Regions from separate parts of the Lactobacillus sp. VURO6/B1 (VP7) genome, predicted to be linked through region 3. Evidence: predicted binding sites of a transcription regulator. Region 3 holds the regulator's gene; each other region holds the start of a gene.
The links. Region 3 encodes HrcA, which represses chaperone genes, less so after heat shock. Its sites were predicted from a motif close to TTAGCACTCNNNNNNNNNGAGTGCTAA; they were not measured.
Positions count from the first base shown of each region.

Region 1 (3,217 bases), on a different contig from region 3:
CAGCTAGGCGAAACGGATCACTTTTCAGATTGTGACCATGTCAGAGTAATCAATGCCCATCTTGGTGGGCATTATATTAATACGACCTTGGTTAATGGTGCCAAAATAGATATGTCCAAGTTTAATCCTAAAGATTATGATGCCTACCTAGAACCTGTAAAAAATGATTTCAAAGGGTTACGTGAGCAGGGCTGCCGCGTGATCACTGATGATTTTATTGACCAACATAGTGGCTTGGTTTTTCATGATGGCAGAAAAGTAGCTAAGGAAATCATCAACTTGGCTTATGCTGCAATGACTCGCAGGAAGGAATAACTAACAATGGCAAGCTATGCAAGTAATGTGAAAAAAGAGTTGACCTCACTACCTATTCATCCTGAACATGCTAAGGCAGAATTAGCTGCTTTTTTGCGCATGAATGGCGTTTTAAATTTTCACGAGCATCAGTTTAGCCTTGATATTACTACTGAAAACCCTGCAATTGCTAGACGGATTTTTTCTTTAATAAAGACTGCGTATAAAGTTGAACCACAACTAATAGTTTCACGCAAAATGAAGCTTAAGAAAAATAACCAATACCTGGTACGATTGCAGAATCATGTCAAAGAAATACTGAATAATTTAGAAATTTTAACACCTACGTTAAATTTAATTACCAGAATTCCAGAGAGGATTATTAAATCACGTGAAGGGGCAATGTCATACCTTAGGGGTGCATTTTTGGCAAGCGGTAGCGTGAATAATCCTAATACCAGTCGATATCATTTAGAGATTTATTCTATTTATCAAAATCATAATGATGATCTACTCAAGATTATGAATGATCGCTTTAATTTAAATGCTAAAAGCACAAAAAGGCGACGAGGCTATATTGTATACCTGAAAGAAGCCGAAAAAATTGGTGACTTTTTACATATCGTGGGGGCTTTAAATGCAATGCTGTCTTTTGAGGATCTGCGTATTATGCGTGATATGCGTAATTCTGTCAACCGGCTTGTTAATTGTGATACAGCCAATTTAAAAAAGACTGCAAATGCAGCAGCGAAACAGGTTGAAGACATAGAACTAATTGAGCGCAAAATTGGCTTAGAAAATATTCCTGAAAAGTTGCAGGGATTGGCTAGACTACGATTAGAGGAACCGGAACTGTCACTGAAAGAAATAGCGCAGCAGGTTCCGGACGGTCCAATATCAAAATCAGGAGTCAATCATCGTTTTAAAAAAATTCATGATATAGCAGAAAACATTCAGAAATAAAAAAAGAAACTCATCCATGTGAATGAGTTTCTTTTTTTAATACAAGTTAATTGCTAAAGCTTATTTCTTTTGGTTAACCATAATTTCATCGATTAAACCATAGTCTTTAGCTTGCTGTGCGGTCATGTAATTGTCCCGCTCAGTGTCCTTTTGAATTTTTTCTAAGGGCTGACCAGTAGTTTCATGCAAAATTCTGTTAATCTTTTCACGGCTCTTTAAAATTTCATTGGCAGCAATTTGAATGTCTGTTTGCTGACCCTGTGCACCACCTAAAGGCTGGTGAATTAGAACCGTTGAATTAGGTAATGCAAAACGTTTACCTTTTGCACCACTAGTCAGTAAAATGGAAGCCATAGAGGCTGCCATACCGATAGCGATGGTTGAAACATCAGATTTAATAAAATTCATGGTATCCATGATTGCTAAGCCAGAAGTGATTACACCACCTGGTGAGTTAATGTAAAGTGAAATATCCTTGGTGTTGTCTTGGGCATCAAGAAATAGTAATTGTGCAATAATTGAATTTGCCATATCATCGTTAATTTCACCACTTAACATGATGATTCTGTCTTTCAATAAACGTGAATATATGTCATATGCGCGTTCGCCGCGTGCAGTTTGTTCAATAACTGTAGGTACAAGCATCTTTCTACCTCCTAAATATAATTAGCACTCTATCAAGTACAGTGCTAATTAAATCACTTACATTACTTGCTGTCAATGAAAGTGTATTAAAATTGTATTCTTTTTAATAAGGTTTTTATTATATAATTTAGATGTAAACTTAAATATTGGAGGATATATTTTGAAGCTTTATAAGAAAACAATAACCTATTTGCTGACTTTAGTTGCCGGATTATTGATCTATACCGGTTTGTCAACTACATCAGTTGCGGCAGATTCCAGTAGCACTCAGCCGCCAGTTCAAGATGATAGTAATAAATCATCGAATAGCTCAACTGATGCAAATTCTGATAATACTGATGCCAATAAATCAGGTCAAACTGATCAAAATGGTACAGATGATCAGGATAATACTAAGCCTAAACCCAAACAGGTTGTTACCGGTTTTGCTATGATGACAAAAGTTGCCGGTAATAAGAACTATAAGGTTTGGAAAGAAGTTAAAGACGGCAAAGTTAATACTAAAGTAGCTGATGGCATAAATTTTCAGTATAGTCATATTCAGTCAGATCAACTGATCGAAACCAAGAAATATCGCTATTGGCGTATTTATGTTAATGGTCGTGAAGTAGGCTATGTAAATGAAAATTACTTTGACAGAAACAAAATCGCTGTTCCTAAAACTGTCACTTTGGTCCGCAATGAGTTTTATAACTTTTCACCAAAAGATGCAATTTCATATGTCACTAACAGTATGGGAACTGTGATTGACAATAGTCAAGTTATTGTGTCAAAGGATAGTATAAATTGTGGTACGCCAAAAACATATAAAGTTAAATATACCTATGGGGATGCGACTGCTACAGTTAAAATAACGGTTAGAAAGAGCACTAAAGAGGGAGTTGTTAATCCTGATACTTTTAATTCCTTCCCTGCTCAACCAGGTACAAATGATTATCAAGCTTGGAAAACTCATTATGGCTCATCCTTAAACTACGTTAGTCCAACAGAGTATAGTCCTGAAGATAGTAAACATACCTTAACTAGTGGTGACTTGACACTGAAAACCAAGTTTTATCAACCAGTTTTATTAAGTGTTGCAGATCCAACCGATGATAACATCAATCGTGTCGGTCATATTCCAGAAGGAGTAACCGTTTCTGATGGGTGGGCCTATACCAGTCTTTTGAGTCATACAGATGTGATGTCTGGGCACATTGTAGGCTATGATTTGAACAAATTAACTAGTCCATATAATGCGCAGCACCTACTTGATATGACCCAAAAGAAGTTTAACAATTACGTTAAACATATCAAAGTTAGTCCGTATATTCCA
Region 1 is NZ_JBVOWJ010000002.1:178,892-182,108, forward strand. Features, by position in the region: gene ACZ2M0_RS02000 (gluconeogenesis factor YvcK family protein) at 1-315, shown strand, start outside; gene whiA (DNA-binding protein WhiA) at 322-1,257, shown strand; gene clpP (ATP-dependent Clp endopeptidase proteolytic subunit ClpP) at 1,318-1,902, opposite strand; gene ACZ2M0_RS02015 (SH3-like domain-containing protein) at 2,063-3,217, shown strand, end outside.
Region 1: the regulator HrcA is predicted to act here: its motif matches at 1,924-1,950, upstream of clpP (ATP-dependent Clp endopeptidase proteolytic subunit ClpP).

Region 2 (3,217 bases), on a different contig from region 3:
TCTTCAACCAGTTTCTTCTTAGCATCTTCACTAACGGTGATTTGTAAGCCTTGGTTCTTAACCATGTTGTTAACATCAGTGAGCATTAAGTTGACAATTTTCACTAAGTCATCCTTAGTTAATTCGTTGAATTCGATCACGTCGTCTAAACGGTTTAAGAATTCTGGCTTAAAGAACTGACTCATTGAATTTCTAGCACTATCAGGTTTATCTTTAGCATTTTCAGCAGCGAAACCTACACTGGCGTTTTTAATACCCTGACCGGCATTAGAAGTCATGATAATAATTGTATCTTTGAATGATACCGTTCTGCCTTGAGAATCGGTAAGGCGACCATCATCTAATATCTGCAGGAAAAGATTCATAACTGCTGGATCAGCTTTTTCAATTTCGTCTAGCAAGATCAAACTATACGGATGACGACGTACACGTTCAGTTAATTGACCAGCTTCTTCATAGCCGACATAGCCAGGTGCCGAACCAATCAATTTGGAAACTGAATATGATTCCATATATTCTGACATGTCGAAACGAATTAGAGCATTTTCTGAACCAAACATTTGCTTGGCCAACTGCTTAGCCAATTCAGTTTTACCGACTCCAGTTGGTCCAACAAATAAGAAAGAGCCTATAGGACGACCAGATTTGTTAAAGCCAATTCTGTTACGCCTAATTGCCCGAGCCAGTTTATCAACAGCCTTGTCTTGGCCAATGACGTGAGCTTTCAGGTTTGGTGCCAGATTTTGCAGCTGGTTTTCTTCCTGCTTTTGCAAATCGCCCACAGGAATGCCAGTTTTTTCTTCCACGATTTTATTCATAATTTTACTGGTGATCACTGGCGATTTATCCGGATCAACCTTTTGATCTTTCATCTTATTATATTTTTCAATTTGATCGCGGTAGTAAGCAGCTTTTTCGTAATCTTCGTTCTTTAAAGATTCTTGCTTTAGTTTTTGGGCTGCATCAATCCGTTCTTTCATTTTATCTTTATCAACATATGGTATTGTCAGATTCATGCGTGAACCTGCTTCATCAAGCAAATCGATTGCTTTATCAGGTAAAAATCTGTCCTGGATATACCGCTCAGATAGTTCAGCAGCAGCTTTAATGGCATCATCAGTGTAGTGAACGTGATGGTAATCTTCATAGCGCTTTTGAATACCCTTTAAGATCCGGATAGTTTCTTGAACCGAAGGCTCTTTAACGTCAACGGGTTGGAAACGTCTTGCTAAAGCAGAATCTTTTTCAATTTCACGATATTCCTTTAAGGTTGTCGCACCAACTAGTTGTAAATCACCGCGGGCAAGAGCAGGTTTGATAATATTGCCTGCATCCATTCCGCCTTCAGCATTGCCTGCGCCAACTATTTCGTGAATCTCATCAATAAAGAGAATGATATCGTCGTGATTTTCTACTTCTTTAAGAAGTTGCTGCATACGCTGTTCAAATTGACCGCGAATGCCTGTACCTTGTACTAAAGAAACTACATTCAATGAGATTATTCTTTTGTCTTGCAGCTTGGCGGGAACTGAGCCATCGACAATTTGTTGAGCTAAGCCTTCGACCACGGCAGTTTTACCGACACCGGCTTCACCAATTAAAACTGGGTTGTTTTTTGTTCTGCGGTTTAAAATTTCAATCACACGTGCGATTTCCTTATCGCGACCAATGACTGGATCAATCTTGCCCTTTCTTGCCAGCGCAGTTAGATCTGTTCCATATTGATCTAAAAGTGAACGACCACCATCGGCACCATTATTGCCATTGGCATTGCCAGGTCCGCCATTATTCATTCTTGGATCTCCTGGATTTCCAGCGTTGCCATTGTAATTAAACAGGTCGCTAAAATCACCAAAAAAGCCATTATTGTCATTATTCATATTAATATTTCCTTGTTGTTTAAGTTGTTGATAACATTGTCCGCATAAATTAATTTCGCGACTTTGTCCATTAACCTTTGCAAATAAGTGAATGGAAGCTGGTCGTTTTTGACAGTTTTGACAAAGCATTGTATTACCGCCTTTCATATCAGTTTACTAAATTATATAATTAGCACTCGGAATAATCAAGTGCTAAAACTTGGATCTTATTATTTGTAAGTATGCTAAATATGCTAAAATACATGTAAGCAAAATCAAAAATGTTGCTTAAATAATATAAATAAAAAGCGGTGGTAAAGTTGGATTATCAAAAAATTCTTGAGCAGTTGGCAGATGGTGAACTAGATCATTATGAAGTTGATCCTCAAAACGCTTTTGAATTTCAATCTGCATTAAGGTCTTTTGGTAAGAGGCAAAACATAACGGGAAAGGCCTTGCGGGGTGGTAAAATAATTTATTCGCAGTCCAAGACTGGAGTTTAATGATGTAAACTGTTACATTTATGTTGTCTAATTCACAAAAAAATGATAGTCTAAGTAAGCGAATAGGTATTTACTACCGTTTTGATTTTTTGAATTAAAAGGAGATATATATAATGGAAAAACGCGATTTTCATGTTGTTGCAGAAACAGGTATTCATGCTCGTCCAGCTACATTGCTAGTACAAGCAGCTTCTAAGTTTGGTTCAGATATCAACTTGGAATACAATGGTAAATCAGTTAACTTGAAATCAATCATGGGTGTCATGTCACTCGGAGTTGGTAAAAATGCTGATGTCACAATCAGTGCTGATGGTGATGATGAAAAAGACGCAATCAACGCTATTTCTGAAACAATGAAAAAAGAGGGTTTAGCTGAATAATGACCAAGACTTTAAAAGGAATTGCTGCAAGTGATGGTATTGCTGTAGCACCAGCCTATCTCTTGGTTGAACCTGATCTTTCATTTTCAAAAACTACGGTTAGCGATGTTGAAAGTGAGTTAGCACGCTACAAGAAGGCAATTTCAGTAGCAACTGCTGAAGTTGAAAAAATCCGTGATAGCGCAAAAAAGAGTTTAGGTGAAGATGAAGCTCAAGTTTTTGAAGCTCACCTGATGATCTTAAATGATCCTGAATTTACTGGTGCCATCGAAAATGAAATCAAAGAGCAAAAAGTTAACAGTGAAGCTGCACTTGATGAAACTGCTCAAAAGTTCATTACAATTTTTGAAGGCATGACTGATAACGAATACATGCAGCAACGTGCAGCTGATGTACGAGATGTTTCTAAGAGAATTATGGCTCATTTGCTGGGCAAAGAATTGCCTAACCCGGCATCAATTGATCACGAAGTAAT
Region 2 is NZ_JBVOWJ010000002.1:123,123-126,339, forward strand. Features, by position in the region: gene ACZ2M0_RS01760 (ATP-dependent Clp protease ATP-binding subunit) at 1-2,009, opposite strand, end outside; gene ACZ2M0_RS01765 (hypothetical protein) at 2,180-2,362, shown strand; gene ACZ2M0_RS01770 (phosphocarrier protein HPr) at 2,476-2,742, shown strand; gene ptsP (phosphoenolpyruvate--protein phosphotransferase) at 2,742-3,217, shown strand, end outside.
Region 2: the regulator HrcA is predicted to act here: its motif matches at 2,050-2,076, upstream of ACZ2M0_RS01760 (ATP-dependent Clp protease ATP-binding subunit).

Region 3 (3,217 bases):
CAAATGTAATGGTCCAGATTCACCAGCAGAAATAAATGGTAATGAGATATGAGTTGAAGATACGCCAGACAAATCTTTCTTAGCTTTTTCAGCGGCATCCTTTAGCCTTTGTAAAGCCATTTTATCTTTAGAAAGGTCGACTCCATTTTCATCTTTAAAATTCTTGATCAGCCAATCAATAATTTTATTATCGAAGTCATCGCCACCAAGGTGAGTATCACCGTTAGTTGAAAGTACCTGGAAGACTCCGTCACCTAATTGCAAAACAGAAACATCAAAGGTACCACCACCAAGGTCATAAACCAGAACTTTTTCATCTTCAGCATCTTTATCAAGGCCATAAGCAAGTGAAGATGCAGTAGGCTCGTTAATTATTCTCTTAACATCAAGGCCAGCAATTTTACCAGCATCCTTAGTAGCTTGACGCTGAGCATCATTAAAGTATGCAGGAACGGTAATGACTGCTTCGGTAACCTTCTCACCAAGATAATCTTCAGAGAATTTCTTGATATATTGCAAAATCATAGCGGAAATTTCTTGAGGTGTGTATGCTTTATCACCAATCTTGACCTTATAATCAGCTTCACCCATGTGACGCTTAATTGAAGAAATAGTATTAGGATTAGTAATTGCTTGTCTCTTAGCAACTTCTCCGACTTGAATTTCTCCATCTTTGAAAGCGACTACTGATGGAGTAGTACGATTTCCTTCTGGGTTGGTAATAATTTTTGGTTCCTTACCCTCAAGAACAGCAACTGCTGAGTTGGTAGTTCCGAGGTCAATTCCGATAACTTTTGACATTGATATGCTTCCTTTCAATTATTGTGCTACAACAACCATCGCTGGTCTTAAAGTACGATCTTTGTATAAGTATCCTTTTTGCAAAACCCGCACAACATGATCTTTTTGATCATCATTTTCAGCTTCAACTGTTTGAACAGCTTGGTGCAAATTGGGATCAAACTTCACACCTTCAGCAGTGATTTCACTGATTCCGTGATCTTTCATGGCTTTAACCAGAGAATCAAGTGTCATTTGCACTCCCTTTTTAAGCTGCTTTGAAGCTTCATCATCAACCTTTGTTGCCAAAGCTCTTTCTAAATTATCCATCGCTGGTAAAACATCTTTAGCTAAAGATTGTGATTCATATTTAATAAGCTGCGCTCTTTCATTATTATACCGATTTTGCATATTTTGCATTTCTGCTTGACTGCGCAAGTACTTATCTTCCAAGTCGTCTTTATCTTTTTGCAACTGAGTCAAATTGTGTTGCAATTTACTTTCTAAAGACTCAGGTTTCTTTTTTGCGTTAGCCTTAGCTTGAGAATCCTTTTTAACTTCTTTTGATTCAGTTGTTTCTTTTTGCTCTTTTTTTGAATTTTTACTATGAATTTCTTCCTTACTCACGGCTAACCTCCTTTATTTGAATCTACCATAATAATCAAGCAACTTTTTAGACAACTCGTTTCTAAAATATTCAAGTAATCCTATAACTTGAGAATACGGCATATTATCAGGGCCAAGTAAAGCAATTATCCCTTTTCCGTGGGTACCAACACTATACTCTGCCGTAAGCAGACTATAATCCTTTAATAGATCATTGGACAGTTCAGATCCTAGGCTAACCCGAACAGGATAGCGGTCACTTTTAGAATTTTGCTCGCGATCCAAAAGACTGGACATCAAATCATTATGCTCAATCATTTCATATAATGATCGCAAATTAGAAACATCGCTTAAAGAAATGTTATTGAGTAAATTAATCTGACCATCGACATACATTTGCTCGCTGGCAGCATCACTAATCACATCTTCAACTAAGTCTATTAATTCAGAAACATGAGCAGCTTTTAGCTTTTTACCTAGGGCCTTTTTGAGAAAACCTGGTGTAACTTGATCTAGCGTTTTTCCAACTAATTCATCGTTAATCATACGTACGGCCCGTTCAATGTCATCACCATGAATATTGTTTGGTAAGTTATAAACTTGGTCATGAACATCACCATCACTAGTACCTAGAATGGCCATAATTTGTCTGCTAAACAAAGGCACAATACGAAAGCCAGTAATAGTTAAATCACTATTCTCAGGCCCTTCCGCGAATGCAGTGTAATTTGTTAAGTCAGACAAAATTTTAACCGCTTCCTGTACGATGTCATTTACTTGATGGAACGGCTGATCAAGCTGATTAATGATTTTCTTGTAAACAGAAGATGAAATTTGCAACGGCTCAACTAAATTGTCAAGATAGTAACGGTAGCCCTCTGTTGAAGGTACTCGACCACTTGACAAATGAGTTTTTTCAATCAAACCCTTATCTTCTAAAATCGCCATTTCATTACGAATAGTTGCACTCGAAACTTTGATAGGCAATTGATTCATCACTGTTTTAGAGCCAACAGGATCATGTGTCTGCGTAAAATCATTGATAATAGTTTTTAAAATTAATTCTTGACGTTCGGTCAACATAAATATCGCCCTCACTTTTAGCACTCAATCCTATCAGGTGCTAACAATTAATATGATACTAGCTTTTAGCAGAATGTCAAGTTGAGTGCTAACTTTTTTACCAAAAACTCTCGTCTCTTTAAAAGCAATCAATCTAATCAATATTTGCAAAATAAGTCTTAATTTCTGACTCGTCAGCGCTCATTTGTTTTTTTAGATCCTTCAAGTTATTAAATTTAATTTCGCCACGAGTATACTTATACCATTTAATTATTATTTCTTCATCATAGGCTTCTTGATCAAATCCAAATAAATTCGATTCAATATATAGCTTTTTACCTTCATTAATCGTGACATTGTAGCCCACACTTGTCATAGACTCATACCACTTACCTTTAATCTTGGTTTTAGTAGCATATACTCCAATTTTAGGAACAACCTTGTCCTTAGGCCAAACTAGATTTGCAGTAGGAAAACCAAGCTTATGGCCATTACGTAAACCGTGACCCACATAACCGGACATAACATACGGAAAACCTAATAACTTTGCGGCCAATTCCATATCTCCATTGGTGATGGCCCTTTTGATTTCGGTAGAGCCTATTTTTTGGCCATCACACGACTGTTTTGGAACATCAATAATAGCAAATCTTCCCTTAGCAAATTTGGGGAAGTTTTTCATATTGGCAATCTGTTTGGGACCATAAGTATAGTCAAAGCCAGCTACCACTGTATCCGCATGTAGTCTAACAATAATCTTATCTACAAA
Region 3 is NZ_JBVOWJ010000010.1:15,479-18,695, forward strand. Features, by position in the region: gene dnaK (molecular chaperone DnaK) at 1-801, opposite strand, end outside; gene grpE (nucleotide exchange factor GrpE) at 820-1,407, opposite strand; gene hrcA (heat-inducible transcriptional repressor HrcA) at 1,420-2,469, opposite strand; gene ribF (riboflavin biosynthesis protein RibF) at 2,603-3,217, opposite strand, start outside.

Region 4 (3,217 bases), on a different contig from region 3:
TATCCTTGAAGGAGACTGTTCTGCCTTGTGCATCAGTTAAACGGCCATCATCCATGATTTGAAGTAAAGCATTAAATACTTGCGGATTAGCTTTTTCAATTTCATCGAACAAAATCAAGCTGTATGGCTGGTGACGAACTTTTTCAGTCAACTGACCGCCTTCACCGTAGCCAACATAACCTGGAGCAGAACCAATTAGTTTGTTAACTGCCATTTGATCTTGATATTCAGACATATCAAGTCTAATAAGATGATTTTCACCACCAAATAGTTGGATGGCCAGTTGTTTAGCTAATTCCGTTTTACCTACACCAGTAGGTCCGGTTAACAAGAATGTCCCAGTAGGACGATCATTGTCTTTGAAAACTTGTTTACGGGCAATTGCATCAGTAATGACATCAACCGCATTATCCTGATCAATAACCACTTTCTTTAATTTTTCAGCTAAATCAAGGTTCTTTTGTCCTGCACTTGCGTGCAATTCACTCATTGGAATCTTTGTCTTGGCTTCAATCAAAGCATAGATATCTTCATCAGTAACATGTGGAGTCGCTTCATCATCTACATGATCAGCTTTGTCGCGCAACTCTTCAATCTTCTTTTTCAGCTCACTTGCTTTACTGTAATCTTCCTTTTTGGCAGCAGTTTCTTTTTCACTTTCCAGCTTTTTAATCCGCTTCTTTAAAGTTGCTTCATCATCAGGAATAGTGTCGAGACCCTTTTTGGCACCTGCTTCATCCATTAAATCAATGGCTTTGTCAGGTAAATAGCGTCCTTGAATATAACGCTGTGACAACGTGACTGCAAGCTTTAAGGCACTATCATTATATTTCACATGATGGAAAGCTTCGTACTTATCTTTGAGACCCTCCAAAATTTCGACAGTCACTGCAGCAGATGGTTCTGGAACTTGTACAGGCTGGAACCTACGTGCTAATGCCGCATCATTTTCAATCCTGCGGTACTCACTCGTAGTCGTTGCACCAATCAGATTCAAGTCGCCACTAGCCAAAGCCGGTTTCAAAATATTAGCAGCGTCACCATTGTTATTTTCAGAGTCAGTTGACCCTGCTCCGACAATATTATGTAATTCATCAATAAATAAGATAATATTAGGATTTTTCTTAGCTTCGTCGATCACTTTTTTCAGGCGCTCTTCAAAGCTACCACGCAAACTTGATCCAGCAACCATATCATTAATGTTGATTGCAATAATATGCTTGTCTTTCATCTTGTCCGGAACATCGCCTGCAGCAATCTTTTGTGCCAATCCTTCTACAATGGCAGTTTTACCTACACCTGCTGGTCCAACTAAAACTGGATTGTTCTTTTTGCGCCGACTTAGAATCTCTATAACTTCCTGAATTTGTTCGTCACGCCCAATAACAGGATCGTATTTATTCTTCTTAGCCTGTTCAACCAGATCAACCCCAATTGGTTTTTGACCTTGCTTTTGCCCCATTTGTCCATTTTGAGTTATATCTTGCGGTGAAATATTCATACTGCTTGAATAGTGAATAGGAATAGCTCCACCATTATCATTAGTATTGTTAAAGAAAGAATTGTTTAATTCGTTAAATAAATCGTCAAAATCATTATCAAAATATGCCATATGTAAACACCCCTTTGATAGGTTATAAATTTGTAATTAGCACTCGTAGCGTTCGACTGCTAATTGCTTACATATAATATTATAGCAGGTTATCCACAGAAAGCAATAGTTTTGATTAATTTTTTCCACAGGATTGGAATTTTTTCCACAAGAAGCAAAAAAGCCCTAAAAGTTACATTAATCGCTACTTTTAGGACTTTTGCTTTCTATTTTTGATATAAATTAAACTGCTTTGCTAAATATTTACCAGTCAAACTATTAGATTTTCGAGAAATATCCACAGGTACACCACTTGCAATAATTTTTCCTCCTTGTTGTCCTCCTCTAGGTCCCATATCAATCATATAGTCACTGTTAGCCATAATATCCAGGTCATGCGTAATAGTAATAATAGTGCCTTCTTGTTCAAGCAGTCTTTGAAACACTTGTAAGAGGGTTCTAACATCTTGTGGATGCAAACCTACTGTTGGCTCATCAAAAACAAATAAAGTACCTTTTTGTCTTTGATGAATATGGCTAGTTAACTTTAAGCGCTGTGCTTCTCCTCCTGACAAAGCCGGAGTAGATTCTCCTAAATGAAGATAACCTAATCCCATGTCACGCAATGTTGTAATTGTTTTATTAATTTTTGGCACTTCTTGAAAAATTTCTTCTTTTAAGGCATCATCTACTGAGTAATCTAAAACATCAGCAATACTCAAGTTGTGCCATTTTACCTGCAAAACTTTTTGATTGAAACGATGGCCTCCACAGACAGAGCATGTTTCAACCATGTCAGGTAAATATTGAATATCAAGTGCAATCACACCTGTACCACCACATGCAGGGCATGCACCTTCTTTATTATTATATGAAAAATGAGACGCGCGATATTTTAACTTTTTAGCCAATGGTTGTTTGGCGAAAAGCTTACGCAAGTTGTCCATAACATCTGTATATGTTGCAACAGTTGAGCGCTGATTTTTACCAACTGGCGTAGAATCAACACTAACTATATTTTTAATGTCACCATTCTTTAAGTTCTTAACCCAACTAGGCCCATCATTTTGATTTTTCTGTGCTTTAAGCGCTGGAATTAAGGAATCAAGAATTAAAGTAGTTTTACCAGCACCCGAAAATCCAGTAACAGAAGTTAAACGATTGACAGGTATTTGCACATGCAAGTTTCTTAAGTTAAAACGTTCAGTAACATCAAGTTCTACTTTGCCGCGTTTAAAAATTTGGTTTTTATCAGCCCTGGGGCGAACAAATAGTGGTGCCTTACCTGTTAAATAAGGCCCAATCAAAGATCTTTTGTCATGTTCTATCTCTTTAGGTATTCCCTGGGAAATAATTCTTCCACCCTGACTACCTGAACCTGGACCAATTTCAATCACCCAATCAGCCGCATTAATAATGGCAGTTTCATGGTCAACAACAACTAAAGAATTGCCTTGATTAACCAATTCATGAAATACATCAATTAGCCCAGCTACATTGTCAGGGTGTAAGCCAACCGATGGTTCATCTAAAACATAGAGCACTCCTGTAGTTTCGGTACGTAGCGTTCTGCCAAGCTGGATACGTTGAAGTTCCCCAGTGGAAAGACTGCTTGCTTGTCTATCT
Region 4 is NZ_JBVOWJ010000005.1:107,874-111,090, forward strand. Features, by position in the region: gene ACZ2M0_RS04040 (ATP-dependent Clp protease ATP-binding subunit) at 1-1,612, opposite strand, end outside; partial or broken gene ACZ2M0_RS04045 (AAA family ATPase) at 1,819-3,217, opposite strand, start outside.
Region 4: the regulator HrcA is predicted to act here: its motif matches at 1,649-1,675, upstream of ACZ2M0_RS04040 (ATP-dependent Clp protease ATP-binding subunit).